3 regions of the Dietzia sp. NPDC055877 genome follow, and region 1 is predicted to be linked to each of the others. Evidence: riboswitches for the same ligand, from Rfam matches in the RefSeq annotation. Region 1 holds a riboswitch; each other region holds the start of a gene.

Region 1 (7,005 bases):
GATCTTTCTGCTGGTGATCGTCGGCGGCGTCGTCGGGCTGAAACTCGTCGGTTGAGGATCAACGGATCGACGGGTGGGATTACCCTTATGCGCGGTGCGGCGATCGGCGGCACACTCCCGCGTCGCATAGTGAGGCAAGTGCATGGTCATGGAAGCAATCTGGTTCGAGAAGAGTCCCGACGGGCCGTTGAAGGCTCAGGCGCGGTCGCCCAAGGGACGCAAGCTCACCTTGACGGGGCAGCCCGGGGATCTTGAGCCGGCCGCGGAGGGCGACGTCCAACTCGTCGGCAACATGACCTTGCAACACAATCTCTGGGCGTACGCCGGCTTCCGGCAGCAGGCATCGGAGATGGTGGACGATGAGGCGTCGTCTGCGCTTCTCAAGAAGGCAGAAGTACACGCGAAGGTCGCACAGCGTCTGACGGTGCTCATCGACGAACTCGGGAACGAATCCCGGGTCGGGTGGTGCTCCAACTGCATCGAGAAGTCGACCCACCACAAAGTGGAGAGCGCCAGCACGCAGACCTCGACCTACATCTGTGACGCCTGCGGGTCCGCCACCGACGTCTGTGTTGCACCCAGGTGCAAGAACATGGCAGTTCGCAGCCTCAACAGGGTGCATCTGCCGAGTTTCTGTGCCGAACACTCGCATACTCTCCCGAGTTTTGAGCGCGCGCGTGACCCCTTGGAGCGACTCGAGGATTTCGCCTCGTTCATGGAGTACGACAAGCCCAACCTCGCGAAGGGGTCCAAGCTTGGGCTCACTGCAGTTCTTGCGGTCGGGGCGGCTTTCCCGCTCGCGCTGATGGCTGCGCCGGCGGTGGGCGGCGCGGTCGGAGTTCTGGCGTCGAAGGTGGGAGCCGGCGCTGCGCTCAGTGGCGCAGCCGCGCAGAGTTTCGGTCTCGCACTCCTCGGTGGCGGTTCGGTTGCGGCCGGTGGACTGGGAATGGCCGGCGGGACAATGGTCGTCACCGCCGTCGGCGCAGCGCTGGGTGGTGCGCTGGGGGCGTCGGTGACCAATGCCTATCTGCGCGATGACAAGTCGTTCAAGCTGGAACTGTTCCGGGAGGGCACCGGTACACCGGTGATCATCGCTCGGGGTTTCACCACCGAGGGCGATATCCAATGGTGGAAGTCGGTCGGGTTCGTTGAGCAGACGTACCCGGATCAGCCCATCTACTTCCTGCACTGGGGCTCGAAGGAACTCAACGATGTGGCTCTCCTATTGGGTTCGATCGGTGGAGCTCAGGCGGGACGCTTCGCGGTCGGCGCCGTCGCGAGGAAAGCTAGTAAAGCTGCGGCCGGAAGACTCAGCCCGCTGATGCCGGTGATGGTCGCAACGGATCTGGCCAAGAACCCATGGCATGTGGCACGAGTTCGCGCGGACAAGACCGGAGTGATCTTGGGCGACATCCTCGCCCGATTCGAGGGCGAGGCGATCCTGGTCGGACATAGTCTCGGCGGCCGGGTGATGGCGACTGCGACACAAACCCTGTCCAAAGCCAAGGCAGGCAAGAAGGTCCGGGATCTCAGAATTCTCGGGGCTGCGATCGGCCAGAAGTTCGACTGGGCATCGGTTGCATCGACCACCTCGGGGTACGTGGTCAACTACTTCTCTCGAAACGACGCGGTTCTCAAGAATGCGTACGCGGTCGCGGAAGTCGGCAGCGTCGCCGTGGGGCTCAAGGGAACCGGGTGCGAGGCTCCGAACCTCGTGGATGTCGATGTCTCGGACACGGTTCCGAACCACAACTCGTATTGGGAGAACATCACGGGTGAATGGAAGATCCGTGTATAGAACCGGCGTAGGTCCAGAGCTCGTCGAAGGTGTGAAAGCGAGCCATTTGATCGCAGAGGTACGACGGGTTGCTGGAGCGCAGTGCACGCAACACTGTCGATCAGATGGATGATTCCGCCGGGATGTACGACAAGACCGAGGACATCGTCGAGGGCATCTGTGACCGGTTCAGTGGCGTCGGCCGGGCGATGGGGCACGCTGTGGCTCGCGGTATGACTTAGGCTGGGCCGCGACACGGGGTGCCGCCCATCCGGGCAGCTGAGATCACACCCGTCGAACCTGATCTGGGTAGTTCCAGCGAAGGAATGTCGATACCGCGGCCGCGTCTCTGCGCAGGTAGGCGGGTATGCATCGCCACCCTTCGCGGGAACCGCCGGAAAGCGAGTGGCAGTGAATTCCGGGAACAGCGTGCGTATCGACGAGCAGGTAGTCCTGGTCACCGGCGGAGCCCGGGGCCTCGGTAAGGAAATCGTGCGGGCGTTCGGGCGCGAGGGCGCGCTCGTCGTCGTCAACTACCGTCGCAGCGCCGAGGCCGCGGCCGACCTGGTCCGTGAGCTCGGCGAGGACCGCGCCGTGGCGGTCCGGGCGGATGTGACCGACGACGACGAGGTAAGCAGCCTCGTCGAGGCGGCACGTACCCACTTCGACAGGCCGATCACGACGGTCATCAACAACGCCCTCGCCGACTTCGAATTCAACGGCGACGCCCGCCCCTCGCCCGAGACGCTGACCTGGGCGGACATGGAAGCACAGCTGCGCGGCGCCGTCAAGGCGACGCTCGCCACCACCCAGGCGGCGCTGCCGGGGATGCGCGAGGGCGGGTTCGGGCGGATCGTGAACATCGGTACCAACCTGTTCCAGCACCCGGTCGTGCCGTACCACGACTACACGGCCGCGAAAGCTGCCGCGCTCTCGCTGACCAGGACCCTGGCCACAGACCTCGGGCCGGACGGCATCACGGTCAACATGGTCTCGGGCGGGCTGCTGCGCACCACCGACGCAAGTGCCGCTACACCTGAAGAGGTCTTCGACCTCATCGCCTCGGGCACGCCGCTGCGTCGCGCGATCGAGCCCGCCGAGTTGGCGGACGCGGTGCTGTTCTTCGCCTCGCCGTGGGCGCGGGCGGTGACGGGGCAGAACCTCATCGTGGACGGTGGTCTGGTCAAGGGCTGAGAGGAGACGCTGTTTCAGCGAGCCCTCACGACTCGACGACGTCGTGAGGGGCTCTGACGTCCGACCCATGACAGATGTCACCGGGTAAGTCGTGACAGCCAGCCCTGTTCAGGCGGGCGCTGGCCGACGATCGTGGAGGCATGGTCAAGCACAGCCCAGCCCACACCCCACCCGCCGAAGCCACGGCCACGGGTCGTTCTCCCGGTGTCGGTCCGCGGCCGCCGGCTCTGGAGTTCCGGGACCTGGGCCAGACGTTCACGGTTCGCGGATCCGGACCCGTCCGCGCGATCCGCGGGCTCGACCTGCGCATCGACCCCGGAGAGGTGGTCGCGCTCCTCGGCCCGAACGGTGCGGGCAAGACCACCGCGCTCGACATCGCCCTGGGGCTGACCGAACCAACGGAGGGCCAGGTCCGGGTGTTCGGCGAGGCCCCGCGAGAGGCGATCGCGGCCGGCCGGATCGCCGCGGTGCTCCAGACCGGAGGTCTGCTCGCCGACCTGACGGTGGAGGAGACGGTCCGCGCGATCGCGGCACTCTACCGCCGGACGCTGTCGGTCGGGGAGGTGCTCGAGCGGGCGGGGATCGCCGAACTCGGCGGCCGCAGGGTCGCCCGGTGCTCGGGTGGTGAGCAGCAGCGCCTGAGGTTTGCGCTCGCGCTGCTGTCCGATCCGGACCTGCTCATCCTCGACGAACCCACCGCCGCGATGGATGTGGGGACCCGCCGTGAGTTCTGGGCGACCATGCACTCTGAGGCCGCATCCGGGTCGACGATCATCTTCGCCACGCACCACCTGGAGGAGGCGGAGGCGTTCGCCGACCGCATCGTGTTGATGGCGCGGGGGCGGATCGTCGCCGACGGCCCCGTCGACCGCGTCCGCGCCATGGCCGCCGGCAGTCGCGTGACCGCCGTCTGGGACCCGATGGCGGGCGAGCCGTCGCCGGAGGAGTTGCCCGGTGTCACCGCCGTTGACCGCACGGCTGCCCGGGTGATCCTCACCAGTTCGGACAGCGACGCCACCGCGCGCGTCCTTCTCACCGAGACGTCCGCGCGCGAGGTCACCATCTCGGCCAGGTCGCTGGACGACGCCTTTGTCACCCTCACCGCCGATGGTCCTGCAGACCCTGCACTGGCCGACACGGCACCCGTCGACCCTGCCGCTACCGACACCGATCCGGAGGCCACCCGATGAACGTCACCTACTGGGCCATCGACCTGCGCCGGACCCTGCGCGACATCACCAACATCTTCTTCATCGTCGGCCTGCCGCTGGTCATGTACTTCGTGTTCGGCAGCGCGCAGAGCTACCGCGATGCACCCGTCGCGCACGGCAACGTGGGCGCCGTCGTCATGATCTCGATGGCCGTCTACGGCGCGGTCACCGCCACCACCGCCATCAGCGGTGGGGCCGCCCTCGAGCGTTTCCAGGGGTGGGGCCGCCAGCTCGGACTCACCCCGTGGAGCGGCGCCGGCTTCGTGGTGACCAAGTCCGCCGTGGCCATGACCATCGCGGCCGTGCCCGTCCTCACCGTGGGCATCGCCGGCGCGGCCACCGGCGCGCAGGCCACACCGCTGGCCTGGGTGCTCTCGCTCGGCGCGGCGTGGCTCGGCTCCGCGGTCTTCGCGGGCTACGGACTGAGCGCGGGAATGGCGTTCCGCTCCGAGTCCGCGTTGGGGGTCGCGGGCGGCAGCCTGGTCCTGCTCGCGTTCGCGGGGAACCTGTTCATCCCGCTGTCGGGCGTGATGCTGGACCTGGCGCGCTTCACACCGCTCTATGGGGTCAACGCGCTGGCCCGCTATCCGATCACCGGCGGCGTGGTGGCCGACGGCGTGGTCGATCCGGTGTGGTTGCCTGTGCTCAACGTGGTTGCCTGGGCCCTCATACTGGGTACGACAGCCGCGGTGCTGGTACGTCGCCGCCGCGGTCGGGTGTGAGGAGCGACCGGGCATGACGAGCGGTGAGAGTACGACGACGACAACGGCAACGCGTGCGTCCCCGTCACCAGTGGCGGACCCGGAGGTCAGCGCGAAGTCGGTGAACGATGAAGCAGCTGCGGGGCCGTCGCGGTGGCGGCGATTCCGCTCCGCGATCACCGGTCCGAGTGTGCTGTTCTCGCTGATCTGGCAGGTCTTCCTGATCTACCCGATCCTCGCTGTGGTCTTCTCCGGGGCCCCCGCCGCGCCCACGGTGCTGGGGCTGGTCTCGATCGCGGCGTTCTCCGCGGTCTACCTGGCTGCCTTCGCCTCACCTGCCGTGACCGAGGGATACCCGCTACACCTGCGCAGCTCCGGTGCCGCCGGACCATCGGGGCGAGTCGCCGGCGATCTCCGCGACCCTGCCCGGGAGGAGCCCGCGCCGCTCGGGCTGGGCTACCTGGCCGGGCTCGTGATCTGCACTTTCGGGACCCTCCCGGCGGCCGGGCTGAACGGGCCGGTCAACTTCGTCCCGTTCCTCGCCTGCTTCGTTGCTGCCGCGTGGCCGATCCGGCGGAGCGTGCCGACCGCGATCACGCTGATCGTCATCGGCACCGTCGCGGCCCTGGTCGAGAAGACGTGGGGGATGCTGGTCCCGGGGTTCCTGGTGATCCCCGTGGTGCTGTCGATGCTGGGCACACGGATCTCGGTCGGCATCAGCGACCGAGAGGGCCATTACCGGCGGGCGCTGGGTGTGGCAGAGGAGCGCGCAAGGGTCGCGCGCGACCTGCACGACGTCCTCGGACACACCCTGACGGCGCTGACGATCCGCGCCCAGCTGGCCCGGGCGCAGCTCGACTCCGACCCGGACGCCGCCCGGGCCGAACTGGAGAACATCGAGAACCTCACGAGGACAGCCCTGTCGGAGATGCGGCAGACCGTGTCCGGCATGCGGGTGGCGGATCCGGTGCAGGAACTCGCCGGCCTGACCGATTCCTTGCATACCGCGGGTATCGATGTCGTCGTCGTCGGGTCCCCTTCTCTCCTCCCGGACGCGCGGTCGGGCCTGGTGGCCTGGACTCTCCGCGAGGCCGGCACCAACATCGCCCGCCACTCGGGCGCGGGGAACGTGACTGTCGAGTTCTCCCGCGACCGGCTACGGATCACCGACGACGGCGTGGGGGTCGACGCTCGCCGCGCCGCCCACTCTGACGTCGGCCGGACCATCTCGGCTCCGGCGGGGCAGGGCCTGCCGGGGCTCGCGAGCCGGGCCGAGGACGCCGGCGCACGGTTCGTGGTCCGCGACCGGGGCGCGGCGGAAGCGGCGTCGGTCACCGGCACCGTCGTCGAAGTGGGGTGGCCGCGATGACCGAGCCGATCCGGATCATCCTCGCCGACGACCAGGCGCTCGTGCGGGGCGGGCTCGCGGCACTGCTGGCGATGGAGCCGGACATCGAGGTGGTGGCCGAGGTGGGCCGCGGCGACGAGCTCGAGGCCGCGGTCGCCCGGCATCTGCCCGACGTGTGTGTGGTGGACATCGAGATGCCGGGCGGTGACGGCATCACCGCGACCCGGCGCATCCGACAGGACCATCCGGACGTGCGGGTGCTGATCGTGACGACCTTCGGGCGGCCCGGATACGTCAACCGGGCTCTGGAATACGGGGCCGGTGGATTCGTGGTCAAGGACACCCCGGCGCGCGAGCTGGCCGAGGCCGTTCGGAAGGTCAACGCGGGGGAGACGGTGGTCGATGCCCAGCTGGCACGGGAGTCGATGGCCGCCGGCCCGGACCCCCTGACCCCGCGCGAGAAGGACGTCCTGCGCGAGGCGCTGACAGGGGCCCGCATCGCCGACATCGCGGCCGAACTACATCTGACGCAGGGGACCGTTCGCAATCACCTGTCCTCGGCCATCGCCAAGACCCACACCTCCACCCGCGGCGAGGCGGCGAGGGAGGCGCAGGTGCGTGGCTGGCTGTGAGGTCTGTCGACCCAGCCCGCTCACCGGCGGGCGGCCGGGTGGAGTGCCCGCCCCCGCCGGTGAGCGGGCTGATCAGGCGGACGGCGAGGTGTTGGTGCCGCCGTCGTTGATCTCGAAACGCGTCCACTCACCGTCCATGTCG
Region 2 (7,005 bases), on a different contig from region 1:
CACCTCAACTGGCGATCTTCCCGTCCGACGCCACGTTCGTGCTGCAGAACGGCAAGCCGTCGGTGACGGTCGACAGGGCCGAGCACCCCGTGGGCCGCGAGCTCAACGCGGACACCACCGTCGTGCCTGTCGCACAGGTGGCCGGTGTGCCCGATCGATGTACCCGCGGCGCCGCTGGCACTGTTCTGGTCCTCTCCTGACGGCGCCACGATCGACGTCGGTGTGGGACTACGCCGACGACACGGCGCATCGAAGCGTCATCCGCGGTACCTGGCCCCGCGATGCGTATCGGGCAGCCGGTCACCTCGATCGAACATCCGGGCTCGGAGAGTGCCGGGTTCCGCGTCCAGCGGGTACCGTCCCCGGCGCTGCAGCTCGGGCACGAGATGCTCGATGACGTCCTCCCAGGTGCCCGGGTTGAGCGCGTAGGCCAGGTTGAACCCGTCGACGTCCGTTTCCGCCATGTAGCTCTCCAGGGCGTCGGCCACGGTGACCGCCGAGCCCACCACCACGGGTCCGCCCGTCGCGTTGAACCGGGCGCTGTCACGCAACGTCCAGCGTCCGTCGGCGTCCGAGGCCCCCGACAGGCTCGACACAGTGGTCTGGATCGCTTCTGTTGCGACCGGGTCCATGGGTGCGTCGAGGTCCTGTCGGGATAGATCAATTCCGGACCATCCCGAGTTGAGCACCAGATTTCCCGTCTCAGAGGCGTAGGAGAAGATGTCTCGGTACTTTTCAGCTGCCGCCTCATCGGTCTGATCCACAACGATCGTGAGCAGCGCGTACACGCGTGCGGCATCCCGGCCCCGCCCGGCGGCCTCCAGCCCCTCCCGGATCCGGCTGACCTGGTCCCTGGTCTGGCCGATGGTCGGGGACGCCACGAAGATCGCCTCCGCGTGATCGGCCGCGAAGCGGATTCCCCGCGCGGACGCGCCGGCCTGGTAGATCACCGGGGTCCGCTGCGGAGAAGGCTCGGAGAGGTGGACGCCGGGGACCGTGAAGTACGTTCCCTCGTGGCGGATCGGGTGGACCTTCGCCGGATCGGCGTACATGTCCCGCTCCGCATCGAGCACCACCGCGTCGTCCTCCCAGGAGCCCTCCCACAGCTTGTAGAGCACCTCCAGATACTCGTCCGCCCGGTCGTAGCGCTCGTCATGGGAGAGTTGGTCGCTCTCGCCCAGGTTCTGCGCGGCACTCTTGAGGTAGCCGGTCACGACGTTCCAGCCCACCCGGCCCCGGGTGAGGTGGTCCAGCGTCGACATCCGCCGGGCGAAGGTGTACGGGTGCTCTGCCGAGGTGCTCGCAGTGATGCCGAAGCCGAGGTTCTCCGTCACCGCCGCCATGGCACTGACGAGCATCATCGGATCGTTCATCGGGATCTTTGCCGCCGTCTGCAGCGCAGCGTCGCTGCTCCCGCCGTAGACGTCATACGGGCCTAAGGCGTCCGCGAGGAAGAGTCCGTCGAACAACCCGCCCTCCAACAGCCGGGCGAGACGGGTCCACTGTTCGAGGTTCGTATAGTCCCGCGACCGATCTGCCGGATGCCGCCAGATCCCGGGGAGTTGATGCCCCACGCCGTTGATGGCGAAGGCGTTGAACCTGATCCTCCGGGTGTGCTGATCGTGCGCAGCGTCGGGTCGCGAAGCCATGGTTCTCCTTGCGGTGGTCGTGTGAGGGGTGACCACCGCTCGAGCAGGAGCAGCCGTGGCTACGCCGATGACATCCCTCCGCGAGTGCTAACTCGATCAGGTTCGCTCGGGTGTGATCTCAGCCCCGTCCAGGGCACCCCGTGTCGCCCCTCAGCCTACGCGTCGGCGTCAGCGTGCCTTGCCGGTGACGGCCAACAGGGGCCGCCTGGATTGCCGTGGAGACGGCGCTCAGACCCCTGACTTCGGCAGCCGCCACCAGTTCGCCGGCGGAGACATTGAGCCCGGTCTGCGAGGTGACCACCGCCCCCGCATCGGCCACGCGCAGGCCCGTCGCCGACTTCGCGGCAAAGAGGCCGTACCTGATGTGACCCACCGACGCCTCTCCCTACTCGTGCCCATGCGACGACGGCCGGGCCAACGCCATAAAGCTCGTCTACCGGGCGTAGTCATGCGGTCGGCGTTCGAGGCGTCCTGTCCCTGCGCTCCGCTCGGTCGCAGTCGGTTCGGGAAGTCGGATCATTCACCCCCGTCGGGTGCCGACCGCCCACACGAGGAAGTGCGTGGCGATCAGTGGTGCGATGACGACCAGCGCGCCCCAGCCCGTCGCCGCGACCGCCACCCAGTTGCTCCACCACACGCTGGCGTCATCGAAGTAGTTCGGCAATCGCGAGCTCGCCCGCGTCTCCTCATCGGGCGCTGCGGATGGCGTACCGGTGAACACGTCCGCTATGTCCGGGCCGGCGATCCCAACGCGGAAGTAGGCGGGGGAGTGAGGAACCTGGTCCATGTCCGCTATTCGGCACCGCAGGTACACCGGATGGGCCGCGTATGTTTAGTGACTGCCCACCTCGTCGTCGTCCCCGCCACCTCCCCCCCCCCGACCAGCGGGCACCCTCTCTCGGCGCTCGACGACTGCGCGCGGACCCCGAAGGCGGTTCCGTGCCGTGGCGAGCGCCCCTCCTGACGCCAGCGCATCCGTCAGAAGCTGGTGACGGATGCGCCGGCGACATCTCAGGTGCGGGTGGCGTCGCCAACGATGAACTCGGTGCGGTCCTCGGTGAAGTAGTCGCGTACCCAGTTGACCAGGGCGTTGTAGCGGGGACGTGCCGACGGCAGCAGGACATCATGCACTGCGAGCCATCCGGCGAATGCCAGCGGCCCGTGGAGCTGCTTGTGCGATCTGCCGACCTCCGCCACCGCGGCCATCCGACCGATCATCGCCATGAAGCCGCGATCGTGGTACTCGAACGCCGTACGCTGTGTGCCCTTGAGGTCGGCGAGGATGTTCTCGCCGGCCCACGCCCCCGCCTGCTTGGCCACCGCACCCAGGCCGGGGAGCGTCTTACCGGCACCGTCAGGGATGTTGGCCGCGTCCCCGAGCGCGTAGACGCCCGGGAAACCGGGAACTGTGAGGTCGTCATTGACATCCAGTCGGCCGCCCCTGCCGGGCGTGATGCCCGCTTGCCCGACCACGGGCTGTGCGTGCAGACCCCCCGCCCAGATCACGATCGGCGCGGCGAGGACCTCGCCGTCGGAGAGCGTCACGCCGTCGGCGCGCACCTCCTTGACGCTGGTGCCCAGGTGCAGCTGAACACCGAGCTCCTCGAGGTGCTCCTGCGCATACTGCTGAAGTTCCTCGGTGAAGGGGCCGAGAACCGTCTTGGCCAGATCAGCGAGGTGGACCGTGAAGGCCTCGCGAACCGCGTCGGAGTACGTTCGCGGCACCACCGTGTTGACGGTTTCTGCGATCGCACCCGCCATCTCGACTCCGGTCGGCCCGGCGCCCACCACGACGATGTTCGTGGGGTCGAGCGCCTCGCCGGCGGCCACCCGGGCGTCGGCCTTGTCGAACTGCTCGATAATCGCCGCCCCGAGCCGAGTGGAATCGCTGACCGAGTACAGCGGGTACGCGTGCTCGGCGGCGCCGGGGGTACCGAAGAAGTTCACGACGGCGCCGGCGGCGATCACGAGTGTCTGAGCGGAGTACACCGTTCCGTCGTCCACCGTGACCGTGTGTGCAGCGGCGTCGATAGCGGTGACCTCGGCGGTCAACACGCGCACGCTCGGACGCTTGCGGAAGATCGCGCGCAGCGGCTCGGCCACGTCACTCGGCGGGAGCTGCGAGCTGGCCACCTGATAGAGCAGTGGTTGGAACTGCGAATAGTTGTTGCGGTCGATCAGCAGTGTTGGGATCTTCGCTTTGCCGAGCCGCCTGGCTGCTGCCACGCCGGCAAAGCCGGCGCCGACAATGATGACCCGGTAGTTACTGGTCGCGTTGGTCATGGCTTCGTTACCTCAGTCTTTTCTGGCCGACGTCAGCCGTAGGTGTAGAAGCCGCGACCGGTCGATGTTCCGAGGTAGCCCTTGTCGATGAAGTCGGACTTGATCTTGTCCGCAAAAGCCTTCATCTCCGGGTCAGCACTGTCCTTGTTGAGCATGTAGGGCGTCATCATCCCCACGATGTCGTAGATCTGGAACGGGCCCATGGGCGAACCGGTGGAGATGCGCCACGTCTTGTCGACGTCCTCGATGCTGGCGATCTCACGCATGTAGAGCTTCGCTGCGGCCTCGAGGAACGGCACCAGCAGCGAGTTGAGGACGTAGCCCGGCTGCTCCTTGTGGATGCGGATGGGAACCATCCCGATCTGTTCGGCGAACCCGGCCGCGGACTCGAATACCGCGGGGTCGGTGTCGGGGTGCCCCATGACCTCGCAGGTGTTGAAGATCCACACCTGGTTGGCGAAGTGCATCGCGAGGAACTTGTCCGGACGATCCGTGAACGGCGCGATCTCGCTCGGCAACAGGGTGGAGGAGTTGGTGGCGAACACGGTCTTCTCGGGCGCTACCGCGCTGACCTTCTTCCAGGTGTCCTGCTTGATGTCCAGCCGCTCGGGGACCGCTTCGATCACTAGGTCGGCGTCCTTCACCGCGTCGGCGAGATCCGAGCTGGCGCGGATTCGCGAAACGGCAGCATCGATCTTGTCCTGCGTGGCGTCCGGGAGGTCCTTCAGGTACGACGCCCCGAGTTGCTCCCAGCGGGCGGGGAGCTTGGCCAGGATCTCGTCCGAGATGTCGTACGCCACGACGGTCTTCCCGAAATAGGCGGACTGGAAGATGATCTGTGAACCGAGGACGCCGGTTCCCAGCACGGTGAGGGTTTCCATGATCGGATTCCTATCTTGCAGTGGGAGAAGTGCGAACGTCGGTTACATTATCGAACTCTTATTTTTTTGAGGGGGCATTCAGAAGAACTCGCATCGTCCCTTTCCTGGCCGGGCCGGTTTTCGTGTTCCTGTGCCGCTGGCCAGGTTCGTTTGTTGACACCTGTCGACCGCGGCGTAATCTCCTTAAGGTGACTACCCTCGCCACCTTCCCCAACCTCATGTCGTCCGGCCGGATCGGCCCCATGTCGACGCCCAACCGCATCGTGCTGCCGGCCATGGACATGAACGTGTCCGAGGAGGGCGAGATCGAGCAGCGGGAGATCGACCACTACGTCGCCCGCGCGGCCGGCGGTGCGGGCCTGATCATCACGGGCGCGTGCGCGATCGCGTTCCCGGTAGGTGCGGCGTCCATGAAAGAGCCGGGGCTGTCGGATGACAAGTACATCCCCGGGCTCAAGGCGCTGGCCGACGCCGTGCACGCGGCCGGGTCGAAGCTGTGCGTGCAGTCCACCCACCACGGCAAGGTCGCGCGTGTGGACGTGGCCAACGACCGCCCGGTGCTCGCGCCTAACGAGCCCGACTACACCTACGACTACTCCGCGCTCGCCGACAGCACCCCCGAGGAGCTCGGCCGGATGGGCGCCGCCACCGCGGGCAAGCAGATCGTCTACAAGGAGATGACCCACGAGGACATCGCCTGGCTCATCGAGACCTGGGCCGAGGCTGCCGACCGCATCGCCCGCGCCGACGCCGACGCGATCGAGATCCACGTCGCGCACGGCTACATCTTGGGCGTGTTCCTCAACCGTCGCGACAACCAGCGCACCGACGAGTACGGCGGTGCATTGGTCAATCGGGCGCGGCTGGCGTGCGAGGTCATCGAGGCCGTCAAGAAGCGCGTGGGGGACAAGCTCGCGGTGATCGTGCGGGTGGCCGGGCAGGAGTACGGCCAGGAGGGCGGGCTCGAGCTGGACGAGGCGATCCTGGCCTCGCAGCTGTTCGAGCAGGCCGGCGCGGACGCGATCCACGTGACCGGCTGGGGCCGCAACCCGTTCGACAACTTCACCGACGGCCCCCTTCCCGACACCGTCGGTGCCTACCTGGACAACGCCGCGGCCATCAAGAAGGCCGTGTCGGTGCCGGTGATCGGCGTGGGTCGGATGTTGCCGGAGGTGTCGGAGAGGGGGATCGACGACGACAAGATCGACTTCGCCGCCATGGGTCGGCAGCTGCTCGCCGACCCGGAGTTGCCCAACAAGCTCAAGGCCGGAACGCCCGAGTTGGTACGCCCGTGCATCAACTGCTACCTCTGCGTGGCCGAGAACTTCTTCGACGACACCCCGTTCTGTGCCGTCAACCCGCCGCTCGGCAACGAGGGACTGCTGCCGCTGACGCCCGCGCCCAAGCGCGAGCACGTCGTGGTGGTGGGCGCCGGACCCGCCGGACTCGAGTCGGCCGTGGTGCTGACCGAGCGCGGGCACCGCGTGACCGTGCTGGACAAAGCGGACCGGCTGGGCGGCACCATGTGGTTCTCCACGCTCACCACCCCGGCCAACGAGCCGCTGATCAGCTTCTACCAGGCCAAGATCGACCAGCTGGGCATCGACGTCCGGCTGAACACCGAGGCCACGGCCGAGACCGTGCGTGCGCTCGGTGCCGATCGCGTGATCGTGGCGACCGGCGCGGTCCGGCCGGCCCCGCAGATCCCGGGCGGCAAGCTGCCGCACGTGCACACCGGCGATTCGCTGCGCGCCACGATGCTGGGCACCGCGACCGCTGAGGAGGCCGGGACCTTCCTGCGGCTTGCCGGGAAGCTCGGCCGGCTGTCCGGCATCACCAAGCGACCGTCGTGGATCCGGCGCCTGACCAAGATCGCGCTGCCGATGGGTAAGAACGTCGTGGTGATCGGCGGCTCGCTGGTCGGCCTGGAGCTCGCGGAGTTCCTGGGCGAGCGTGGCCGGAACGTTACGCTGCTGCACGACTCGCAGCAGCTGGGTCTGCCGCTGGCGATGCCGCGCCGGTGGACCGCGGTGCGTCACGCCAAGCACTACGGCGTGGACATCCAGCGCAACGTGAAGGTAACCCGCATCACCGAGTCGAGTGTGGAGTGGACCGACGCCAAGGGCAACGCCAAGTCCGCGCCCGCCGACATGGTCATCTACGCCGATGGCACCACCGCCGCGGCACCGCTG
Region 3 (7,005 bases), on a different contig from region 1:
AAGTTCCAGCGGTGGCAGGCCGAGACCGGGCACCGGCAGATCATCGTGTTCGAGGGTCGCGACGCCGCCGGCAAGGGCGGCACGATCAAGCGGTTCACCGAGTACATCAACATCCGGCAGTCACGCACGGTGGCGCTGATCAAGCCCACCGAAACCGAGATGCACCAGTGGTACTTCCAGCGCTACGTCAGCCACCTGCCCAGCCGCGGTGAGCTCGTCCTGTTCGACCGGTCCTGGTACAACCGGGCCGGCGTCGAACGGGTGATGGGATTCTGCACGGATTCGCAGTACGAGACGTTCATGGAGCAGGCTCCGATGTTCGAGAAGATGCTGGTCGAATCGGGAATCGGGGTGACCAAGTTCTGGTTCTCCGTCACCCGCGAGGAGCAGAAGACCCGGTTCGCGATCCGCCAGCTCGACCCGGTGCGGCGCTGGAAACTCTCGCCCATGGACCTGGAGTCCCTCGACAAGTGGGACAAGTACACGGACGCCAAGGAGGAGATGTTCCGGCGCACGGACACCGACCACGCGCCGTGGATCACCATCAAGTCCAACGACAAGAAGCGGGCCCGCATCAACGCGATGCGCTACTTCCTCAACCAGTTCGACTATCCGGAGAAGGACTCGCAGGTGGTGTTCGCCCCGGACGGCAAGATCGTCCAGCGCGGCAAGGATGCCGTCGGGGACTAGCGCAGCGAGCGCCAGCGAGCGAAGCGATGCCCCCGCGCACAAAACCCGTCGGGGACTGACTGAGCCTGCGAAGGAAGCGCCCCGCGCACAGAACCCGTCGGGGACTGACTGAGCCTGCCTTCCCACGATCGGCGACTGGTTTGTCGACACCATGGCGATTCTTGACGTAGTCACTGCGAGGAATCGACCTGGATTTCGCAGTGGTGCAATCAAACTGCGGATTCGGGGCACACCGCCGACGCCGACGCTCGGGAATGTCTGCCGGCCGCGGGGCATTGCACGGGGTATGAGCCATCTGAATGATCGCGATGTCATCAAGCGTCTGCTGTCCGACAAGGGCCGTTGGGCCGTCGTCGGCCTGTCCACCAACACCGAGCGCACCGCCTACGGGATCGCGGGGTACGTCCGGGACCTGGGCCATCAGATCGTGCCCGTTCACCCCAAGGCCGAGACCGTCTACGGCCAGCAGGGATACCCGGATCTCGCGTCGGTCCCCGGTGAGATCGACGTGGTGGACGTGTTCGTGAACTCCCAGCTCGCCGGTGCGGTGGTGGACGACGCCATCGCCAGGGGTGCGAAGGCCGTCTGGCTGCAGCAGGGCGTGATCGACGAGGCCGCGGCGCAGCGCGCGAAGGATGCCGGCCTCGACGTCGTCATGGACACCTGCCCCGCGATCGAGGCTCCGCGGCTGGGCCTGATCTGACGGCTGAACCCGGAGGGTCTCACTCCGTGGAGTCACGCTCCAGGCGCTTCACGGCCCATCTGTAGACAAATGTCTACAAGTTCGGCAGAACGTGTATACGATCGCCGTCATGACGAGTGCGAACGACGCTTCCCCCTCCCCCTCAGGCGAGTTCGGGGCCCCAGCCGGATTCGCCGGCACCACCACGGAGGACCTGGGTTCCGCGCAGCCGGCGTGGCCCGCACGCCCGCGTCCCGACCGACGGGGACCCGGCGGGGCACCGGACGTGATCGTCATGCTCGTGGACGACATGGGCTACTCGGACATCGGTGCGTTCGGCTCGGAGATCCCCACCCCGAACCTGGATGCCGTGGCCGCGGAGGGCGCCCGACTGACCGATTTCCACGTCACCCCCACCTGCTCGCCCACCCGGGCCGCGCTGATGACCGGCTGCAACTCGCACGCGGTCGGGATGGGAGCGGTCGCGAACGTGGACACCGGCTTTCCCGGCTATGCCGCCGAACTGGCCCCCAACCAGCCGTCCATGGCCGAGGCCTTCCGCGACGCCGGCTACGCCACCATGGCGATCGGCAAGTGGCACCTGTGCCGCGAGCAGGACATGCACGCGTCCGGTAACCGGCATTCGTGGCCCCTGCAGCGCGGCTTCGACCAGTACTACGGCTTCCTCGAAGCCCAGGCCAACCTGCACGCGCCGTCCCAGCTGTACGAGGGCAACAGTCCGGTCCACGTCGAGGAGTACCCGGAGGGCTACTACCTCACCGACGACCTCACCGACCGCGCCGTGCAGATGATCGCCGAGACCCACGCCTCGGATCCCGGCAAGCCGCTGATGATGTACTACGCGCACGCGGCGGTCCACAGCCCGATGCACATCAAGGACGGCGCGGCCGAGGATTTCCGGGGCCGTTACGACGCGGGCTGGGATCAGATCCGCGCCGAGCGCCGCCACCGGCAGGATGATCTGGGCGTGGTGCCGGCCGCCGCCGGGACCGGACCGATGGACGAGGAGCTTGGACCGGACGTCGTCGAGTGGGACTCGCTGTCGGACGACGGCAAGCGGCTTGCCGCCCGCCACATGGAGAACTACGCGGCCATGGTCGTGAGCATCGACGAGTCGGTGGGCCGCATCCGCGAGATCCAACGCCGCCTCGGCCGGCTGGAGAACACGATCTTCGTCTTCTTCTCCGACAACGGCGCGGCCACCGGGGGTTCCGGAGGCACCGTCGGCATGTTCAACTTCCTCGCCAACCTCGACCGCAGCCGCACCCTCACCACCGAGGAGCGCATCGCGGAGGAGATCGGCCGGATCGACGAGCTCGGCGGCCCCGCCTCCTGGCCACACTATTCCTCGGCGTGGGCGACGGTCGCCAACACCCCGTTCCGGCGCCATAAGTTCAGTACGTACCGGGGCGGGCACCAGGTGTCGTGTGTGATGTCCTGGCCCGCCGGGCTCGGGGAACTGGGAGAAGAGAACGACGACGACGGCGCCATCCGCCACCAGTACGCGCATGTCACGGACATCTTTCCGACCGTGGCCGAGCTGGCAGGGGTGGAGATTCCGAGGAGCCGGGCGGGCCGGGAAGCGCGGCCGCTGGACGGCTCCTCGATGGTGGCGGCGCTGAAGGACGCCGACGCGCCGAGCAGTCACGGCGACCAGTACTACGAGTGCCTCGGTGAGCGCGCGTACTACGCCGGCGAGTTCGAGCTGGTGGCCCGCCACGCCAAGGCGACGCCGTTCTCCGCGGACCGATGGGAGCTCTTCCGACCCGAGAGCGACGCGGTGCAGCTCGAGAACGTGGCCGACCAGCACCCGGAGGTGGTGGCCGATCTCGTGGCCCGCTGGGAGACGGCGGCCCGGGACAACATGGTGTATCCGATGTCCAACGGCAGTCCGCTGCACTTCTTCCAGCGTGACCCGGCCGAGCAGCGTCTGGCGGTGGAGACCGTGATGGTCCCGGAGACCCCGCCGCTCGAGCGGTTCCGGGCGAGTCAGCTCATCGACGGCCGCGGGTTCACCGTCGAGGTGGCGCTGGGCGCGGACGGCTTCCGGGCCAGTGACGAGGGAGTTCTTTACGCCCATGGAGGCCAGGAGGCGGGCGTGGTCCTCTTCGTGAAGGACGGCGCCCTTCAGGTGGAGCAGAACGCCTGGGGCCGGGCCCTGACCTCGGAGCCGGCCGACATACCGGCGGGCGCGACACGGTTCGGCCTCCGCGTCGACGCTCCGGGCAGAAGCAGGTGGATCGTGGCTCTCGAGATCGACGGTGTCCCGGTCGCGGAGGGGATCGAGTTGACGCAGCTGTCGTGGCTGGTGCCGTTCAGCGGGATCTCGGCGGGCCGGATGCACCGATCACCGGTGTCCGCCGACCTCTACCGTGCGCACGGCATGTTCCCCTACTCGGGCACGTGGGAGACCGTGACCATCCGGCCTGGTGCGTTCTCGCCGGACGCGCCGTCTCAGCTCCTCGATGTCATCCGGACGATGGGCGCGGCCACGCAATAGGGCGGCCACACAACAGAAGGGGCTGCCCCGGGTTCCGTACCCGGAGCAGCCCCGTCCTTCGTCGTCAGACGGCGTCTCGGGTCAGTACCCGGCCGTCGCAGCCGCGCCGACCAGGACGAAGATGAACACCACGTAGAGCACGATCAGCAGTACCACCAGGGCCAGCGAGATCATCCCGAGCTTCTTGGCGGTCGCGCTGGCCGCCTCCGCCTCGGCGTGCCGGCCAGCCGCCCACAGCGGGTAGACCTGCAGTGCGCGGGTCATCGCGACGAACGACAGCGGCCAGAAGAACAGGATCGAGGCGACCGCCCATCCCACGTTCGATGGCGGACCGATCTGCGTCGCACCCGCGCTGCCGAACGACGGGTTCTGTGCGGCGTAGTCGGCCTGGGCGTAGCCCGGCTGGCCGAAACCCGACTGCCCGTAGCCCGACTGGCCGGGCGCCCCCTGCCCGTACGCGGACTGCGCGTTGTACCCGGTCTGCGACGAGTAGTCGGTGTAGCCGTTGTCCTGGCCGGAGTTGTCACCCTGGGGCGGGTAGGTCATGTCGATCCTTCGTTCGTGGCGGTTCACTCGAACGCCCAGACTACGCCCGCCACCTGCGTCTCAGCCGCGCGCATGAGACCCGCGCGCGTCAGTTGGCCGCGACGAGTAGCTGATACTCGGGGAACCGGACGAGGAAGCGCCGCACGTAGCTGCACACGGGACGGATCCTGGCCCCGTCGAGCCGCATCCGGGTGAGCACCAGGCTGACCAGCAGCCGCGCGATGCCCTGCTGCCCGAATCGCTCCTCGATGACGGTGTGGAGAAGGATGAAGACCTCGCCGTCCATCTCATAGCCGACGAGCCCCATGAACGTCTCGTCGTCCCACAGTTCGAACCGATCGCGATCCGAGTTGTGGACCAGCTTCAACGACGTGGCGGTGGACATCTCGACTCCTTCGGGCCGACGGTGCTACTTCCGGAGACCCTACTCCCCGCGCTACCCTCGGACGGCACAACTTCATAACCCATCCACACGGGAGCCCGCCTCGGAGCGCGGGCTGAGAGGACGACCGGCCGGGTCGTCGACCGTAGAACCTGTCCGGATCATGCCGGCGTAGGGAGTTCTGGAAATCTCATGGTTGATCACGCATCTACTGACGCACGCCCCTCTACTTCTGTCGAGGACGTGACGTGCGGCCCCATCTATGCGAGCCGCAAGACGTACCTGGGTGTAGAGGCACCGGGGTACGACGACGACAACGCCACCACCCCGCCCCCGTTCACCGAGAACAACCCCGCTGGCTCGGGCGTCACCATGCAGGTGCCGGCCCGCAGGATCGAGCTGACCGACGGCACCTCGTTTGACGTCTACGACACCTCGGGCCCGTACACCGGCTACACCACCGCCGCCGACTGCCACGATCTCGCGGTGGGCCTGCCCCGCACCCGTGAGGAATGGCCACACCCGCGGCCGGTTCCCGTGTCGGTGTCGGCGTCGTCGGTGACGGCGTCGTCGGTGACGGCGTCGTCGGTGACGGCGTCGTCGTCACACTCGTCACCGTCGCCCGCAGCCACGTCGTCGGGCGCTCCCGCGCCTGCGCCTGCGCCCCTGGTCCGCACCCAACTCGCGTGGGCGCGTGCCGGTCTGATCACGCCGGAGATGCGGTTCATCGCCGCACGTGAGGGCGTCGACGTGGAGCTCGTCCGCGAGGAGGTGGCCGCGGGCCGGGCCGTCATCCCCGCCAACCACCGCCACCCGGAGAGCGAGCCGATGATCATCGGCAAACGCTTCATGACCAAGATCAACGCCAACATCGGGAACTCGGCGGTGACCAGCTCGATCGCCGAAGAGGTAGAGAAGATGGTGTGGGCCACCCGCTGGGGCGCCGACACGATCATGGACCTGTCCACCGGCAAGGACATCCACGCCACCCGGGAGTGGATCCTGCGGAACTCGCCCGTACCGGTGGGCACCGTGCCGATCTATCAGGCGCTGGAGAAGGTGAACGGCGACCCGGCCGCGCTGACGTGGGAGCTGTACCGCGACACCGTGATCGAGCAGTGCGAGCAGGGCGTGGACTACATGACCGTCCACGCCGGGGTGTTGTTGCGGTACGTCCCGCTGGCGGCCACGAGGGTCACGGGGATCGTCTCGCGGGGCGGGTCGATCATGGCCGCGTGGTGCCTGGCCCATCACCGGGAGTCGTTCCTCTACTCCCACTTCGCCGAGCTGTGCGAGATCCTTGCGCGCTACGACGTCACGTTCTCTCTGGGGGACGGGCTCCGGCCCGGGTCGATCGCGGACGCCAACGACGAGGCCCAGTTCGCCGAACTACGGACCCTCGGCGAGCTCACGCGGATCGCCAAGGCGCACGGCGTGCAGGTGATGATCGAGGGGCCCGGCCACGTGCCGATGGACAAGATCGTGGAGAACGTGCGACTCGAGGAGCAGTGGTGCGAGGAGGCACCGTTCTACACGCTCGGGCCGCTGGCCACCGACATCGCGCCGGGGTACGACCACATCACCAGCGCGATCGGGGCCGCCCGGATCGCCGAGGCCGGCACCGCGATGCTCTGCTATGTCACGCCCAAGGAGCACCTCGGGCTGCCGAACCTGGACGACGTCAAGACCGGCGTGATCACCTACAAGATCGCCGCCCATTCGGCCGACCTGGCCAAGGGGCATCCGCGCGCGCAGGAGCGCGATGACGAGCTGAGCCGCGCCCGGTTCGAGTTCCGGTGGAAGGATCAGTTCGCGCTGGCCCTCGATCCGGACACCGCTCGGGAGTTCCACGACGAGACCCTGCCGGCCGAACCCGCCAAGACCGCCCTCTTCTGCTCGATGTGCGGCCCGAAGTTCTGCTCGATGCGCATCTCGCAGGACATCCGCGACTACGCCGCCGAGCACGGGCTGGAGACAGTGGAGGCGATCGAGGCGGGGATGGCGGAGAAGTCCGCGGAGTTCGCCGACGCCGGCGGGCGCGTCTATCTGCCCCTCAGCGGCGCCTGACCCTGCCCAGCCGCCGGCCCGGCGGGGCGACGGCCCGGCGCCAGCTCGAGCTAACCGGCTGCCGACCGTTCTGTCTCGCGTGGTCGCAAATCATGCTGACGCCGGGACCTGCCCTGG

What was found. Region 1 has a riboswitch for thiamine pyrophosphate ahead of ACWGLC_RS02745 (3-oxoacyl-ACP reductase). Riboswitches for the same ligand answer to the same signal wherever they lie in the genome.
Region 2: another riboswitch for thiamine pyrophosphate. It lies ahead of ACWGLC_RS12820 (LLM class flavin-dependent oxidoreductase); the one in region 1 lies ahead of ACWGLC_RS02745 (3-oxoacyl-ACP reductase).
Region 3: another riboswitch for thiamine pyrophosphate. It lies ahead of thiC (phosphomethylpyrimidine synthase ThiC); the one in region 1 lies ahead of ACWGLC_RS02745 (3-oxoacyl-ACP reductase).

What each region holds. Positions count from the first base shown of each region.
Region 1 covers NZ_JBSHCV010000002.1:120,192-127,196, forward strand. Annotated here, with positions in the region: gene ACWGLC_RS02735 (DMT family transporter) at 1-55, shown strand, start outside; gene ACWGLC_RS02740 (DUF726 domain-containing protein) at 149-1,798, shown strand; TPP riboswitch at 2,024-2,121, shown strand; gene ACWGLC_RS02745 (3-oxoacyl-ACP reductase) at 2,207-2,971, shown strand; gene ACWGLC_RS02750 (ABC transporter ATP-binding protein) at 3,112-4,161, shown strand; gene ACWGLC_RS02755 (ABC transporter permease) at 4,158-4,904, shown strand; gene ACWGLC_RS02760 (sensor histidine kinase) at 5,005-6,252, shown strand; gene ACWGLC_RS02765 (response regulator) at 6,249-6,863, shown strand; gene ACWGLC_RS02770 (hypothetical protein) at 6,936-7,005, opposite strand, start outside.
Region 2 covers NZ_JBSHCV010000012.1:73,411-80,415, forward strand. Annotated here, with positions in the region: gene ACWGLC_RS12815 (hypothetical protein) at 1-200, shown strand, start outside; gene ACWGLC_RS12820 (LLM class flavin-dependent oxidoreductase) at 258-1,649, opposite strand; TPP riboswitch at 1,706-1,800, opposite strand; gene ACWGLC_RS12825 (DUF1295 domain-containing protein) at 2,170-2,436, opposite strand; gene ACWGLC_RS12830 (NAD(P)/FAD-dependent oxidoreductase) at 2,661-3,932, opposite strand; gene ACWGLC_RS12835 (3-hydroxyacyl-CoA dehydrogenase) at 3,965-4,813, opposite strand; gene ACWGLC_RS12840 (FAD-dependent oxidoreductase) at 5,056-7,005, shown strand, end outside.
Region 3 covers NZ_JBSHCV010000008.1:31,679-38,683, forward strand. Annotated here, with positions in the region: gene ppk2 (polyphosphate kinase 2) at 1-690, shown strand, start outside; gene ACWGLC_RS10500 (CoA-binding protein) at 977-1,393, shown strand; gene ACWGLC_RS10505 (arylsulfatase) at 1,503-3,893, shown strand; gene ACWGLC_RS10510 (CD225/dispanin family protein) at 3,975-4,439, opposite strand; gene ACWGLC_RS10515 (GNAT family N-acetyltransferase) at 4,528-4,824, opposite strand; TPP riboswitch at 4,903-5,018, shown strand; gene thiC (phosphomethylpyrimidine synthase ThiC) at 5,014-6,888, shown strand.